DNA from 2 places in the Pseudomonas sp. Tul2A7 genome. Region 1 is predicted to be linked to the other one. Evidence: riboswitches for the same ligand, from Rfam matches in the RefSeq annotation. Region 1 holds a riboswitch; the other holds the start of a gene.
What was found. A riboswitch is a leader RNA that binds a small molecule or an ion and turns the genes downstream of it on or off. The one in region 1 is predicted to bind cobalamin.
Positions count from the first base shown of each region.

Region 2: linked by a shared signal. The riboswitch ahead of cobO (cob(I)yrinic acid a,c-diamide adenosyltransferase) and the one ahead of ACOYXJ_RS22375 (TonB-dependent receptor plug domain-containing protein) in region 1 are both predicted to bind cobalamin.

Region 1 is NZ_CP186499.1:5,006,930-5,014,736, forward strand. It holds gene ACOYXJ_RS22355 (hemerythrin domain-containing protein) at 1-107, opposite strand, end outside; gene ACOYXJ_RS22360 (PLD nuclease N-terminal domain-containing protein) at 348-551, opposite strand; gene ACOYXJ_RS22365 (ABC transporter substrate-binding protein) at 606-1,529, opposite strand; gene ACOYXJ_RS22370 ((2Fe-2S) ferredoxin domain-containing protein) at 1,526-1,885, opposite strand; gene ACOYXJ_RS22375 (TonB-dependent receptor plug domain-containing protein) at 1,885-3,822, opposite strand; cobalamin riboswitch at 3,915-4,120, opposite strand; gene ACOYXJ_RS22380 (LysR family transcriptional regulator) at 4,166-5,059, opposite strand; gene ACOYXJ_RS22385 (zinc-binding alcohol dehydrogenase family protein) at 5,170-6,177, shown strand; gene ACOYXJ_RS22390 (L-dopachrome tautomerase-related protein) at 6,226-7,398, shown strand; gene nfsB (oxygen-insensitive NAD(P)H nitroreductase) at 7,453-7,807, shown strand, end outside.
Region 2 is NZ_CP186499.1:164,687-172,493, reverse strand. It holds gene ACOYXJ_RS00865 (PQQ-dependent sugar dehydrogenase) at 135-1,448, opposite strand; gene ACOYXJ_RS00860 (hypothetical protein) at 1,515-2,099, opposite strand; cobalamin riboswitch at 2,263-2,492, shown strand; gene cobO (cob(I)yrinic acid a,c-diamide adenosyltransferase) at 2,574-3,185, shown strand; gene ACOYXJ_RS00850 (cobyrinate a,c-diamide synthase) at 3,182-4,582, shown strand; gene bluB (5,6-dimethylbenzimidazole synthase) at 4,579-5,229, shown strand; gene cbiB (adenosylcobinamide-phosphate synthase CbiB) at 5,226-6,134, shown strand; gene cobD (threonine-phosphate decarboxylase CobD) at 6,127-7,119, shown strand; gene ACOYXJ_RS00830 (cobyric acid synthase) at 7,116-7,807, shown strand, end outside.

The DNA of each region.
Region 1 (7,807 bases):
AACAACTCGACACGTTTTTTCAGCGCCCGCTCCGTCGAGTCGCTGAGTTGGCTGAGGATGTCTTTGACTTTTGCATGATCGGCTTTGAGAAGGTCGATAGCGTTCATGGGGGTTGCCTCTGCTGTCACGGAGTGAACACAGGCCGTTTTTTCACGGTGCTGTGAATGCCCTGAATCAGTGGCATTTGGCGTGCCAATCCATGGCTGGTAATCGACCGCTACAGATCAAGGGCTTACGACGTCACAGGCAAAAAGCCTTCGTGCAGCCTGCATGAAAAAGGCATTGCAAGCATTGCAGATCACCGCTTTCTCAGCTGGCAAGCACCGCGCGACGGCTAAGAAATCCGCTTACGATGCCGAATGCTGACGGACATGCTTGGGCCCCGCCAACGCCCAGGCAATCAAGCCAAACAGCGGCACAAACACAATCAGCACGATCCACACGCCTTTATTGCTCGATTTCCCCTCGCTCTTGCGCACCCGATTGATGGCCCAGAGTTCGATAAGCAGAAGAACTGCCGCCAGTACGATCCACACGGTTTCGATTTGCATTGGCTACCTCCTGATGGTCTGTGCGTTAGGTGGCGTGGGGTGCGGCAGGTTCATTTATTTTTTGTTCAACGCATTGATCTGGCGGGCCAGGTCCCGCGCCACTCGACCGCTGTTGAGGGTTGGCAGCAGATGGGTGAAGGGAATGTCGATCAGGCGATTTTCGCGCACGGCGCGCAGTTGCGAGAGCACCGGGTCGCGGGTCAACAGATAGCGTTTGCGACTGGCCGGCGACCATTCGGCGTCGGCCAGCAGGATCACGTCGGGGTCGCTGGCCAGCAGGGTTTCGCTGTTGACGGTCACCCGATAAAGATCAATGTCGGCGAACACATTGCGTGCCCCGGCAGCCGCCAGCAGCGGAGTGACAAAGCCGCGTCGACCTTCACTGTCGAGGCCTTTGACCTCGCTGTCGAGATAGAACACCGACAGTGGTTTACCCGCACCGGCCAAGGCTTTGGCGCTGGCAATGTCCTTTTCCATGGAGTCGATCAATGCTTGGGCTTTTTGCTGCTGGTGCAGCAGCTTGCCCAGCGTCAGCAAGTCATTGTGTACATGCGCGAAATAATCGAGCGAGTGCCCGTTGCAGGCGGATTCCAGCAGATACGAACCCACGCCATTGCGCGCCAGTCCCGAGCGTGAGGTCACCCCGTCGCCGAATGCGGTGGCAAAACCACCGATCACCAGATCCGGCTTCTGCGCGTACAACACCTCGCTGGACGGGTACTGCCGCGCGATCACCGGCACGCCGAAATACTCCGAGGGCCGCTGTCCGGCAAAGGTGTCATCCAGATAGGCCACGCCGACCAACAATGGCCCCGCACCCAAGGCCAGCACGATGTCGGCCGCATGCTGGTTGAGCGCAACAATCCGCGAGGGCGGTGTTGGCGCAAGGTGCCAGTCTTCGCCGCAATTGCTGAAACTGTCAGCCAGCAGCGCTGACGAGCAGAGCAGGGCGCCGAGCCCACACCAGAGCTTCCTCATGTGCGCGCCTTGATCAGCAAATCCTCGACCACTTCACCGCCGACCAGATGCCCGTCGACCAATCGCTGCACATCTGCCTTGCTGTGCACGCCATACCAGCAGCGCTCCGGATACACCGTCAGGATCGGCCCCAGATTGCACGGAAACTGGCAGTGCGTGCGGGTCAACAGCACGCCGCCCGGCGTCTCGATGCGATCGTGCGCGAGCAAATGCCGGCGCAAGGTTTTCCATAACTGCAAGGCGCCGCGCTGAGTACAGCGCGGGCCGGTGCAGATGAACACGTGGCGCGCATGCTCGGGAAGGTGCGACCAGTCCGGGTGCGTGTCGACGCCGTCGACGGTTTTGATTTCACTCATCAGAAACGGTACGTGTAGCGCACTTCGGAGGTGAACGGCCGGCCGAGGTTGTCAACGTTGCTCGAGCGGCTGGTGACATAATCACGGTCGAACAGGTTCTCCACCAGCAGGCTCACGCGGTGTTGGTGGGCGTGGTCGAGGTAGCGATAAGCGTCGGCGTCGACCACCGAATAGTTGCCGTATTCAACCTGTTTCGAACTGGTGATGTCGCGTATGTAGCGGATCGCGCCGCCGGCACCCCACAGGCGATTTTCCGATTCATAACCCACGCGGGAACGGGCGAAGAAGCTCGGGATGTCATTGATGGTCGCCCCCGTGCGCGATTCGGTGAGGTTGCGGGTCATGTCCGCTTGCAGGCTCCACTGATCGTTGAGTGCCAGTTTCGCGTCAGCCTCGAAACCGCGCATCCGCACCTGGTCTTCACCGTTGACCCACTGAATGCCGTCGAGGGTGATCAAGTCGTCGATCTTGCGTTTGAACAGAGTCACGCTGGCGCTGAATTCGCGATCCCGCAGAAAGCCTTTGTAGTCGACACCCAGTTCCGCGTTGCGGCTTTTTTCCGGTTTGAGATTACGGTTGCCGATCTCGTCGCCCGGTTCGTTGACGAACAGTTGCTCGGCGTTCGGCAGTTTGTAGGCGCTGCCGTATTGGCCACGCACGGACCAGTTGTCGTTGAGGTCATACAGCGAAGTGAGCATGCCGACCGTGGCACCGTCGCCGCCGCTCATGGCTTCGTGGCGAACGCCAATGCTCGGGTGCCAGTTCGGCAGCGCGTCGATCTGCGGGCGCAATTGCGTGTAGAACGCATGCGCTTCGGCCTTGTCGTTATCGATGATCAGTACATCGTCCTGGCCCTTGAACCATTGATTGTCGGTGCCAAACACCAGCACATGGCCGCCGGGCAATTCAGCCTTGCCTTCGGCCTGCACACCCCAGTCGGTGAAGCCCCAATAGTCGTTGTGGTTGATGACTTTGGTGCCGCCGCCGGCGACGTTGTTGACCCGCGTGTAGCGCGTGTCCCAGTCGTTGAGATGACCTTTGACGAAGTAACTCAGGCGCTCGTTGATGTTCTGCTCAAAGGTCGCCGTGGCGATCTGCTGCACGCGATCGTTGGTGGTCGTGTGATTGTCGACCGGGCGGGCGAAGTCGAGATTGGCGTCGGCATATTGGTAGAACAGTTCCAGCCGCGAATCATCGCCGAACGACTGAATGGCCTTGCCGCCGAAGGTGGTGACTTCGTAGGCACGTTTCTTCTCGCTGACGTTTTTCATGTCACGGTTGCGATACGGCTGGTAACCGTCGGAGACGTTGTGGCTGACGTACGCCAGCAAGCCGAGATCGCCGAAACCGTTGGTGAAGATATTCTCGACCCGAGCGTCTTCGCTGGTGCCGCCGAAACTGTCGACGCCCAGATTCACTTCGCCGGAGGTTTTGCGGCTCTGCGGGCTGCGGGTGACGATGTTGATCACCCCCGACACCGCTTGGGTGCCGAACAACAGGCTCTGCCCGCCCTTGAGCACTTCGATGCGCTCGATGGCATTGGCCGGCAGGGTGTCCAGATACAGGCCGCCGTACAGTCGATTGTTCAGGCGCACACCGTCGAGCAGGATCAGCGTGTCGTCGTTGCGCCCGCCGAGCAGCGAATAGGTGCCGTAATCGAACGGGCCGTTTTTCGGCGCAACGTACAGGCCGGGAATGAACATCTGCATGACACGGCTGACATCGGCGCTGGGGCCGGCGCGCTCGATCTGTTCGCGGCTGACGATCTCGACTTTACTGCCGAACTTGGCCATGTCGGCGACAGTGGTCGATTCCACTGACGGTGCAGAAACGATTTGCTGATTGAGTTCCAGCGGCGCGTCGTCGGCCAGTAGCAGCGGGCTGAACAGGCAGCCAAGGAACAGGGTTGGAGCACAAGTGTTGAAAGGTCGAATCATTGTCTTCTCGAAAAGGATCTTCGCAGAAGAGCATGCAGGAGAAGGCATCGCGCACAGCCAATACCGGCCCATGCCCGCCCACCGCAGGATTTTGCCAAACAGCATTTCAGGCCGGTCTCCGGGCTCGCGCGTATCGAGGCTTTCACCTTCCCATGGCCGAGTGGCCACAGTGGTCTGTCGAAAGCATCACGCGCATACCGTTGCGGGGGCAGCACCGGACTTGTTCGAAAAGAACGTACCGGTTTCCCGTTTCACCCCATGCACGGCGGCAGGGGGCACCTGAAACAGGGCGGCATCTGAACATTCGACGGGCGGTTCGTCAATGTGGCAAGCAACGGGGGGGCTATTGGATGCGTTCCAGAGCGGCAAACTGGCCACTCAACCACGTATAAAGCTGAGACACCGCCGGGCTGATCTGCTTGCGATGCGGGCACACCAGACTCAAGGGTGAGGCATTGCCGGGGAAATCCTTCAGCAGCACGATCAGTCGCCCTGCGATCACGTCTGCACTGACGTCCAGCCAGGATTTGTTGGCGATGCCTTCGCCGCTCAACGCCCAGCGGCGCACGACGTCGGCGTCGTCGCTGAACATCGGTCCCGAGACCTGGATCGTTTCACTGCCCAGGCTCCACTTGTCGTAGACCCGGCCACCTTGCTGGTAGAGCAGGCAAGGGTGGTTGTGCAGATCGTCCGGTGTTTGCGGGTATCCGTGGCGCTCCACGTATTCCGGTGCGGCGACCAGCACCCGCCGGTTCCACGGTGCCAACGGCAGCGCCACGTAGTTGGCATCTTCATTCGAGCCGTATCGAATCGCCACGTCTACCGGGTCGCGAAACAAGTCTGCGATCTGGTCCGACAGAGAAAATCGCAAGGTCAGCTCCGGGTGCTGGCGGCGAAACAGCGTAAGCCACGGCAGCAAAATGTTGCGCCCCAGATCGGACGGCGCCGTCACTTGCAGCACACCGCGCAACGTGGCGTTTTCACCGCGCAGGTTTTCCTTGCCTTGCTTGAGCGCCTCCAGCACCGAGTGGGCGGTGGGCAAGTATTGCTCGCCCTCGGCGGTTAATCGCAGGCTGCGGGTGGTGCGCGCAAACAGGCGCACGTCCAGCTCACGCTCCAGACGCTTGATCGCCGCGGCAACCTGACCGGGCAATAAATCGGCCTCAAGGGCGGCAGCGGTGAAGCTGCCCAGCGCGGCGCTGCGGGTGAACAAACCAAGATCATCAATGCGGATCATTTTCACTCCTGCAGTGAAAGTGTTGGCCCATTCTGCTGGTTTTTCTTTGTGCCTGGGAAGTCGAAGATGGCGGCAAGTGAGCACATCAGCTCTTCAGACAGCGAGTTTCCATGAAAGCCATCACCTTCACCCAACACGCTTTGCCCATTGAAGATCCGCAATCGTTGCAGGACATCGACCTGCCGGTGCCGACTCCCGGCCCACGGGATTTGCTCGTAGAAGTTCGTGCGGTGTCGGTCAATCCGGTCGATACCAAAGTGCGCGCCGGCACTTTCACCAAAGAACCGAAAATCCTCGGCTGGGATGCCGCCGGCATCGTCCGTGAGGTCGGTGCTGAAGTGACGCTGTTTCAGCCTGGCGACGAAGTGTTCTACGCAGGCTCCCTTGCCCGCACCGGCAGTTATAGCGAATTTCACCTGGTGGACGAGCGAATCGTCGGGCACAAACCGCGTTCGTTAAGTGCAGCGGATGCGGCAGCATTGCCGTTGACGTCGATCACCGCCTGGGAATTGTTGTTCGACCGTCTCGGTGTCAGCGAAGGTTCAGGGCAGGGCAAGTGCCTGTTGATCACGGGGGCAGCGGGCGGCGTCGGCTCGATGCTGGTGCAACTGGCCCGACAGTTGACGCGGCTGACTGTCATCGGCACCGCCTCGCGGCAGGAAACGGCTGACTGGGTCCGGCAGTTGGGCGCGCATCACGTCATCGATCACAGTCAGCCGCTGCTCGCACAGTTGCAGGCACTGGGCATTGACGAGGTCAGCCATGTCGCCAGCCTGACCCATACCGAGCAGCATTTTGCCCAGCTGATCGAAGTGCTTCGACCACAAGGGCGTCTGGGCGTGATCGACGATCCTGAAAGCCTCGACGTGATGCCGCTCAAGCGCAAGTCGCTGTCGCTGCACTGGGAGCTGATGTTCACCCGTTCGCTGTACGAAACCCCGGACATGATCGAGCAGCATCACCTGCTCAATCGCGTCAGCGATCTGATTGACCAGGGCATTTTGAAAACGACTGTCGGTGAACATTTTGGCGCGATCAACGCGGCAAACATGCGCCGTGCCCATGCCTTGGTCGAGAGCGGCAAGGCCCGAGGCAAACTGGTGCTCGAAGGTTTCTGATTTCACTCATTCAGACGGGCCTGCACGCGGGCCTGTCAGGAGCAGCTCATGCGTATGAAAAAGCTTTCTGCTGCATTGGTCATGGTCATGGCGGCGCCGTTCGCCCATGCAATCAGCGCCGTCGCGTTGCCGGCCAATGCCCCCGCCGACCGATCGTTCGGCACGCTCGAACAGGTCCATGCGTTCTACGACGCGATGCCCACCGGCGTGACCGTCACCGAAACCGGGCGCATCTTCGTCAACTTCCCGCGTTGGGGCGACAACGTGCCGTTCACCGTGGGCGAGATCCGCGACGGCAAAGTCGTGGCTTACCCGAACGCGGCGATCAACCAGGAAAACCTCAACGATCCCAGTGATGGTCTGATCAGCGTACAGAGCGTGGTGGCCGACGGGCGGGGCCGTGTCTGGTTGCTCGATACCGCCGCGCCGGGTTTCGCCGACCCAAAACCCAAAGGCGCGAAGCTGATCGCGGTGGATCTGGTCAGCAACAAGATCGTCAAGCGTCTGGTGTTCCCGGACAACGTCATGTTGCCGAGTACCTACGTCAACGACATGCGTTTCGACTTCCGCACAGGCCCAGAGGGTACGGTCTATCTCACTGACTCGTCCCTGCGCGGACCGGGTGCGATCATCGTCATGGACATCGCCAGCGGCAGTGCCATGCGCCGTTTGAGCGGTGTGCCGGCGACCTCGGTTGACCCGACCTTTGTCCCGGTGGTTGAAGGCCTGTCACTCACCGTTGAAGGTCCGGACGGCAAGCGCAGACCGCTGGGCGTGGCCTCGGACGGCATCGCGCTGTCGGCGGACGGCAAGACGCTGTATTTCACACCGCTGTCGAGTCGGCACCTGTATTCGGTGGCCACCGCGTTGCTGCGTGATGCCAACTTCAGTGAACAGCAACTGACGGCTGCCGTGCAGGATCTGGGGGAGAAGGGCGCGTCCGATGGTCTGGAGGCTGACGCCGCCGGCGCCATCTATGCCGGCGATTACGAGCACAACTCGATCCGCAAGCGTCTGCCGGACGGCCAATGGCAAACGCTGGTCCACGACCCGCGTCTGCTCTGGCCAGACACATTGTCCATTGGCCCCGATGGCTATCTGTATTTCATCGCCAACCAGTTGCATCGCCAGGCGGCATTCCGTTCCGGGCAGGATCAGCGGCAAAAGCCTTACAGCCTGATGCGCCTGAAGATCGACGCAGCGCCGGCGCCGACACGCTGATTTTCAAGCGGCATTGAGTTCTGCGTTTTCACTTTTCAGATCAGGAGTTCAATCATGGATCTCGTTTCTCTGGCCAAGCGCCGATTCACCACAAAAGTTTTCGATGCCGACCGCAAGATCCCCAGGCACACACTGGAGTTGCTGCTCGAACAACTGCGCAACAGCCCGTCGTCGGTCAACTCTCAGCCTTGGCATTTCGTGGTTGCCGAGAGTGATCAGAGCCGGGCGCGAATCGCCCACAGTACCCAGGGACCGTTCAGCTTCAACCAGCCGAAAATACTCAACGCGTCGCACGTCATCGTCTTTTGCACTCGCACACATCTGCCGGAGGAATACCTGCAAGCGTTGCTGGCTCAGGAAGCCATGGACGGGCGTTTTCACAATGCCGAGGCGCGAGCAGGGCAGGAGC
Region 2 (7,807 bases), 1.8 Mb from region 1:
TTCAAGTTGCCCAAAAACTAATGTGTAGGAGTGAGCCTGCTCGCAATGATGGTGTCACATTCAACATCAATGTTGAATGATCGACCGCTATCGCGAGCAGGCTCACTCCTACAGTTGTTTGTGCATGGCGAAAACTATTTGCTGGCCGACACTCGCCACACCTTGTTGCCAACATCATCCGCCACCAGCAAGCCACCTTGCTGATCGATCACCACGCCCACCGGCCGACCCAAAGCATTCTCGTCCTTGTCGAGGAAGCCGGTCAGTACGTCCACCGGTTTGCCGCTCGGCTTGCCACCAGTAAACGGCACGAAAATCACTTTATAGCCACTGTGCGGTTTGCGGTTCCATGAACCATGCTGGCCGATAAACGCGCCTTCCTTGAACTGCGCCGGCAGGTTGTTGCCCTCGGCGAACGTCAGGCCCAAAGACGCAGTGTGCGGTCCGACGGCATAATCCGGGGCAATGGCTTTGGCCACCAGCTCCGGGTTTTGCGGCGTCACGCGCACATCGACATGCTGACCGTAGTAACTGAACGGCCAGCCATAGAAACCACCGTCCTTCACAGAGGTGATGTAGTCCGGCACCAGGTCACTGCCGATCTCGTCGCGCTCATTCACTGCTGTCCACAGCGCGCCACTTTTCGGCTCCCAGGCCAGGCCATTGGGGTTGCGGATGCCTGAGGCGAAAATCCGGTGATTACCGGTCGCCCGATCAACTTCCCAGATCGCCGCGCGACCTTCTTCCTTATCCAGACCATTTTCGCCAACGTTGCTGTTCGAGCCGACCGTGACGTACAACTTGCTGCCGTCCTTGCTGGCGATGACGTTTTTCGTCCAGTGGTGATTCAGCGTGCCGCCGGGCAGATCGACAACCTTGATTGGCTGCGACTTGATCTCGGTCGCGCCGGGTTCGTAGTTGAAGCGCAGCAGGCGATCGGTATCGGCGACGTAAAGATCATTGCCGACCAAGGTCATGCCGAACGGCGAGTTGAGGTTTTGCAGAAACACCGTGCGTGTCTCGGCCACGCCATCGTGATCAGCGTCGCGCAGCAAAGTGATGCGATTCGGGCTTGGCACGCCAGCGCCGGCCTTGCCCATGACCTTCTTCATGACCCAGCCACGAATGCCACTGCTGTCATCAGGCTTTGGCGGGGCGTTGGTTTCTGCCACCAGCACATCGCCGTTGGGCAGCACGTAAAGCCAGCGCGGATGGTCGAGGCCTTCGGCGAATGCAGCGACTTGCGTGCCAGTCGCTGCCGTCGGTTTAGCGCCCTGGGGCCAGCCGATCGCCGGGGCGATGTTCACCGTCGGGATCAGGGTCTTGTTCGGTTCGGGCAGCTTCGGCGACGGGCCGGTACCGTCGGAGACTTGCAGGCTGGAGGTTTCACCGCAGGCGGCGAGACCTCCGGCGAAGGCGATGACAAAAACGAGCTGGGGCTTGCGCATTGCTGATCTTCCCTATGAATGCATTCCTAATCATAGAGGAGGGCGCAAGCCCGATGGTTCAACTGCTCAGCCGCGGGCTTCCTTGAACAGCACGGCGATGCCCGGGTGATAGTTGCCGGCTTCGCTGCGCAATTTGCGATAGGCGTAAGGGAAATACCAGGCGACCGCGCAGGTGTGTTCCTTTTGCAGATCGTCGACCATGTCCTGCAGCTCTTCGGGGCTGGCGCTGTGCTGGGCTTTTTGCGGCGCGACAAACAGGCAGCCAAGCTTGAAGTCGCTGGCATAGCTGATGCGTTTGGCGTCGTTGGTGATGTCGAGCAGGGCTTGAGTCAGATTGAGGTTGGTAACCTTTGGCCAGCGCTGGGTGGCCTGGATAAAGGCGCGGTCTTCGGCGCCGGCGAGAAACAGATCGGCGCGGGCATTGCGCTCGCCTTCTTCATTCTGTTTGCGCGTGGCAGTGTCATTCAAAGTGACCAGCTCGGCCATCCACGCCGCTGCCGAGAGCAGTCCGAGATTGGCTTTCTCGTCATGCCAGTAAGGGGTGTCGCTGTCGCCGCGCACGGCATTGTAGCGGTCGATACAGTCAAACCAGCGTTCAAGCACCGGGCGCAGGAATTCCAGGCGCGGGTTGCTGATGATCATGCCTTGCATCGTCATCATCCTTTATTGTTGTAGTGGGCTTTTCGGGAAAGGCATGGCTCTTTGATATCATTTGTATCAGTGTGGCACAAGATTGGCGGCAGATAATTGATCAGCGGCAGTTATTCGCCCGATGGCCGCCTCTTTAATTGACGCTCCACCCCCAACCCTCTAACCTTCGCGGCTTGTTTCAGGTGCTCTGTGACCGCTGTCGACAGAGTGAAACAGGGAAGCCGGTGAGGGTTGTCTTCAAGCGAAGAACCACCACGATCCCGGCGCTGCCCCCGCAACGGTAAATGAGTGAAAACTGCGCCTTGAGCCACTGCCTCGACAGAAGCGGGAAGGCGCGCAGTCAGGCCAACGCCGCTCATGAGCCCGGAGACCGGCCTGATCCATCCAGCGGCATCACGGTGGGCGATGCCAGGCTTTTTGCCGTCTATTCCTGTGCCTGCCCGCCGTTATCCAGCCTCAACGGAGAGCTCCCCCATGACTGATTCCCCCGAGCGCGACGAACGCCATCTGGCGCGTATGCAGCGCAAAAAAGCCGTGATCGACGAACGCATCGCCAACTCGCCTGACGAGTGCGGCCTGGTACTGGTGCTGACCGGCAACGGCAAAGGCAAAAGCAGTTCGGCCTTCGGCATGCTCGCCCGCGCCATGGGCCACGGCATGCAGTGCGGCGTGGTGCAGTTCATCAAGGGCCGCAACAGCACCGGCGAAGAGTTGTTCTTCCGCCGCTTTCCCGAGCAAGTCCGCTTCCACGTGATGGGCGAAGGCTTCACCTGGGAAACCCAGGACCGTCAGCGCGACATCGCCGCCGCCGAAGCCGCGTGGGCTGTCTCTCGCGAATTGCTGCGTGATCCATCGATCGGTCTGGTGGTGCTCGACGAACTCAACATCGCCCTCAAACACGGCTACCTCGATCTTGATCAGGTGCTTAGCGATCTGCAGGCGCGTCCGCCGATGCAGCACGTGATCGTCACTGGTCGTGCGGCCAAGCCGGAAATGATCGAAATGGGCGACACGGTCACCGAAATGGGCATGCTCAAACACGCCTTCCAGGCCGGTATCAAAGCGCAGAAAGGCGTCGAACTTTGAATCAACCACGTCACTGCCCGGCGGTGCTCATCGCCGCGCCGGCCTCCGGTCAGGGCAAGACCACCGTCACCGCCGCGCTCGCCCGTTTGCATCGCAATCAGGGGCGCGAGGTGCGTGTGTTCAAATGCGGCCCGGATTTTCTCGATCCGATGATTCTCGAGCGCGCCAGCGGTGCGCCGGTGTATCAACTGGACATGTGGATGGTCGGCGAGCAGGAAAGTCGTCGGCTGTTGTGGGAAGCCGCCGCGGAGGCGGATCTGATTCTGATTGAAGGCGTGATGGGCCTGTTCGACGGCACGCCTTCCAGCGCCGATCTGGCGCGGCACTTCGGCGTGCCGGTGCTCGGCGTGATTGATGGGACGGCGATGGCGCAGACCTTTGGTGCGTTGGCGCTGGGCCTGGCGAAGTATCAGCCGGATCTGCCGTTTGCCGGTGTGTTGGCCAACCGTGTCGGCACGTTGCGCCATGCGCAGTTGCTCGAAGGTAGCCTCACTGAAGGCCTGCGTTGGTGCGGCGCATTGTCCCGCGAGACCGGTATCGAACTGCCGAGTCGCCATCTCGGCCTGGTCCAGGCCAGCGAACTGAATGATCTCGATGTGCGTCTCGATGCCGCCGCCGATGCATTGGCCAGCAGTTGCGAGGTAGCGCTGCCACCGGCCGTGGAATTCGCCGCGCCTGATGTGATCGCCGTCGAACCGTTGCTGAAAAACGTGCGAATCGCCGTTGCCCGCGATGAAGCGTTTGCCTTCACCTACGGCGCGAGTCTCGATCTGTTGCGGGCGATGGGCGCCGAGTTGAGTTTCTTCTCGCCGATCCGTGACACGCAATTGCCTGGCGCTGACAGTCTGTATCTGCCCGGTGGTTATCCGGAATTGCACCACGTTGCGTTGTCGCAGAACACCGCGATGTTGGAGGCGATTCGCGCGCATCATGCAGCGGGTAAACCGTTGCTCGCTGAGTGTGGCGGGATGCTGTATTTGCTCGATTCGCTGACTGACGTTGAAGGTGCTCGCGCCGAATTGGTTGGGCTGCTCAAAGGCGACGCGGTGATGCAGAAGCGTCTGGCGGCGTTGGCGTTGCAAGCGGTGGATCTGCCGGAAGGCTCGCTGCGTGGGCACACGTATCATCATTCCCTGACCACCACCGAACTGACGCCGATTGCGCGTGGCTTGAGCCCGAATGGTGGGCGCGGTGCCGAGGCGGTTTATCGTGAGGGGCGGATGACGGCCTCTTATGTGCACTTCTATTTTCCGTCGAATCCTGCGGCTGTCGCTGCACTGTTTGCGCCTGACTCCGAAGCCGCCTTCGCGAGCAGGCTCGCTCCCACAGTTGAAACAGTGGTGACTGAAGCAATGCAATCCCCTGTGGGAGCGAGCCTGCTCGCGAAAGGGCCATGACCGACAACGCATTCTCCGAAGCCGAGCGCGAAGCAGTTTATCGAGCCATCGCCGAACGCCGCGACATGCGCCACTTCACTGGCGGCACGGTCGAGCCGGAGCTGCTGCGCCGACTACTGGAAGCCGCCCACCAGGCCCCGAGTGTCGGCCTGATGCAGCCCTGGCGCTTCATTCGCATCAGCGACCGCAGCCTGCGCGGGCAGATCCAGAACCTCGTGGAAGAAGAGCGCGTGCGCACCGCAGAAGCCCTCGGCGAGCGCAGTGACGAGTTCATGAAACTCAAGGTCGAAGGCATCAACGACTGCGCCGAAGTGCTGGTCGCGGCGCTGATGGATGATCGCGAAAAACACATCTTCGGTCGCCGCACGCTGCCGGAAATGGACATGGCGTCGTTGTCTTGTGCGATCCAGAATTTGTGGCTGGCCTCGCGCGCCGAAGGCCTCGGCATGGGTTGGGTTTCGTTGTTCGAGCCGCAGGCGCTCGCCGATTTGCTGAAGTTGCCCGAAGGCGCCAAGCCTCTGGCCGTTTTATGTTTGGGTCCGGTCAAGGAATTCTATCCGGCGCCGATGCTGGTACTCGAAGGGTGGGCGCAGGCGCGTCCGCTGAATGAGTTGCTGTTTGAGAATTACTGGGGAGTGAGTCAATGAGTGTGGCGTTGTTGAGTGTCGCCGCAGTGGCGCTGGATGCGCTGCTCGGTGAACCGAAACGCTGGCATCCGCTGGTGGCGTTCGGCAATTTTGCCGGGCGCATCGAGCAACGTTTCAACGCCGGTGGGCGTGGCTGGCGCAGCCATGGCGTCACCGCGTGGGTGATCGCGGTGCTGCCGCTGACCTTGCTCGCCACAGCGTTTTCCTGGGCGCCGTACGTGGGGTGGGTCGTCGAGATTCTCGCGCTGTATTGCGCCCTCGGCATGCGCAGCCTCGGTGAGCATGTTGCGCCGGTGGCTGCGGCTTTGCGTGCGGATGATCTCGATGAGGCACGCAAGCGTGTTGGCTATCTGGTCAGTCGCCAGACCGATGAGCTCGACAGCACTGCCGTCGCTCGTGCTGCCACTGAGTCGGTGCTGGAAAACGGCAGCGATGCGGTGTTTGCCGCGCTGTTCTGGTTTGTTGTGGCGGGTGCGCCGGGCGTGGTTCTTTATCGCTTGAGTAATACGCTGGATGCGATGTGGGGCTATCGCAACGAACGCTTCGAACGTTTCGGTTGGGCGGCGGCGAAAATCGACGACGTGCTTAACTATATTCCTGCGCGTCTGGTGGCATTGACCTACGCGCTGCTGGGCAAAACCCGACTCGCGTTGAAGTGCTGGCGCACACAGGCGCCGAAGTGGGACAGCCCCAACGCAGGTCCCGTGATGGCGGCCGGCGCCGGTGCGCTGGGCGTGGAATTGGGTGGGCCGGCGATTTACCACGGTGAACTTCACGACCGTCCGCAGCTTGGCGAGGGCGCAGCGGCTGACGCAGATTCCATCGACCGTGGCTGGCAATTGGTCCAGCGCGGGGTATGGTTATGGCTGCTGATTCTCTGCGTGGGGGCTGAATTCTATGCTTGAGCACGGTGGCCGGCTGCGCAAGGCGGCACACGATTACGGCATTGCCGAGGCGGACTGGCTCGACCTGTCCAGCGGCCTCGCGCCGTGGCCGTTCCCGATCCCGGAAATTCCGCTGCGCGCCTGGGCGCGTTTGCCGGAAACCGACGACGGACTGGAGCAAGCCGCGTGCGATTACTACGGTGCCGCGCAAGTGCTGCCGGTGGCCGGTTCGCAGATGGCTATCCAGTTGCTGCCGCGTTTGCGCCGCGCCGGCAAAGTCGGCGTGTTGTCACCGTGTTATGCCGAACATGCCGAAGCCTGGCGCCGCAGCGGTTACATCGTGCGCGAAGTGCTGGAGCAGGAAGTCGAATTCTTTCTCGACAGCCTCGACGTGCTGGTGGTGGTCAACCCGAACAACCCGACTGGTCTGAGTCTGACCCCGGCACGATTGCTCGACTGGCACGCGCGGCTTGCCCGGCGTGGCGGCTGGCTGGTGGTCGATGAAGCTTTCATGGACAACACGCCGCAACTGAGCCTGGCGCCGCATGCGCATCAAGTCGGGCTGATCGTGTTGCGTTCGTTCGGCAAGTTTTTCGGCCTCGCCGGCGTGCGTCTGGGTTTTGTGCTGGCCGAGCGCAAGTTGCTCAAACTGCTCGCCGAACAGGTCGGACCTTGGGCGGTCAGCGGGCCGACGCGGGTGCTCGGTCAGGCCTGTCTGCAAGATACTGAAAACCACACACGCCAACGGATTCGCAGCGATGAAGCCAGCGAGCGGCTGGCAGCGTTGCTGGAGCGCTACGGCTTCAAACCCCAAGGTGGTTGCGCGCTGTTCCAGTGGCTGATCACCGAACACGCTGAGGTGCTGCACGAATTCATGGCCCGTCGCGGCATCCTCCTGCGCCTCTTCACCCACAACAGCAGTCTGCGTTTTGGCCTGCCTGCCGATGCCGCTGAAGAGGCGCGTCTCGAACAGGCTTTAAGCGCTTTCGCCAAGGACCACCCATGACCACCCTGATGGTGCAAGGCACCACTTCCGACGCCGGTAAAAGCACACTGGTGACGGCGCTGTGCCGCTGGGCGACTCGTCAGGGCGTGGCGGTCGTACCGTTCAAACCGCAGAACATGGCGCTCAACAGCGCGGTGACTGCCGACGGCGGTGAAATCGGCCGCGCGCAAGCGGTGCAGGCGCAAGCGGCGTTTCTTGAACCGCACACCGATATGAACCCGGTACTGCTCAAGCCGAACAGCGACACCGGCGCGCAAGTGATCATCCATGGTCGCGCCGTGACTTCGATGAATGCCGTGGCGTATCACGACTACAAAGCCATCGCGATGAAAGCTGTTTTGGCTTCTCACGAGCGACTCAGCGCTGCCTATCCGCTGGTGATGGTCGAAGGCGCAGGCTCGCCGGCCGAGATCAATCTGCGCGCCGGCGACATCGCCAACATGGGCTTTGCCGAGGCGGTGGATTGCCCGGTGCTGCTGATTGCCGACATCAATCGCGGCGGGGTTTTCGCCCATCTGGTCGGCACCCTGGAGTTGCTCTCGCCGAGCGAACAGGCGCGGGTCAAGGGCTTCATCATCAACCGCTTTCGCGGCGACATCGCCTTGCTGCAACCGGGCCTCGACTGGCTGGAACAGCGCACCGGCAAACCAGTGGTGGGCGTGTTGCCCTATGTGATGGATCTGCATCT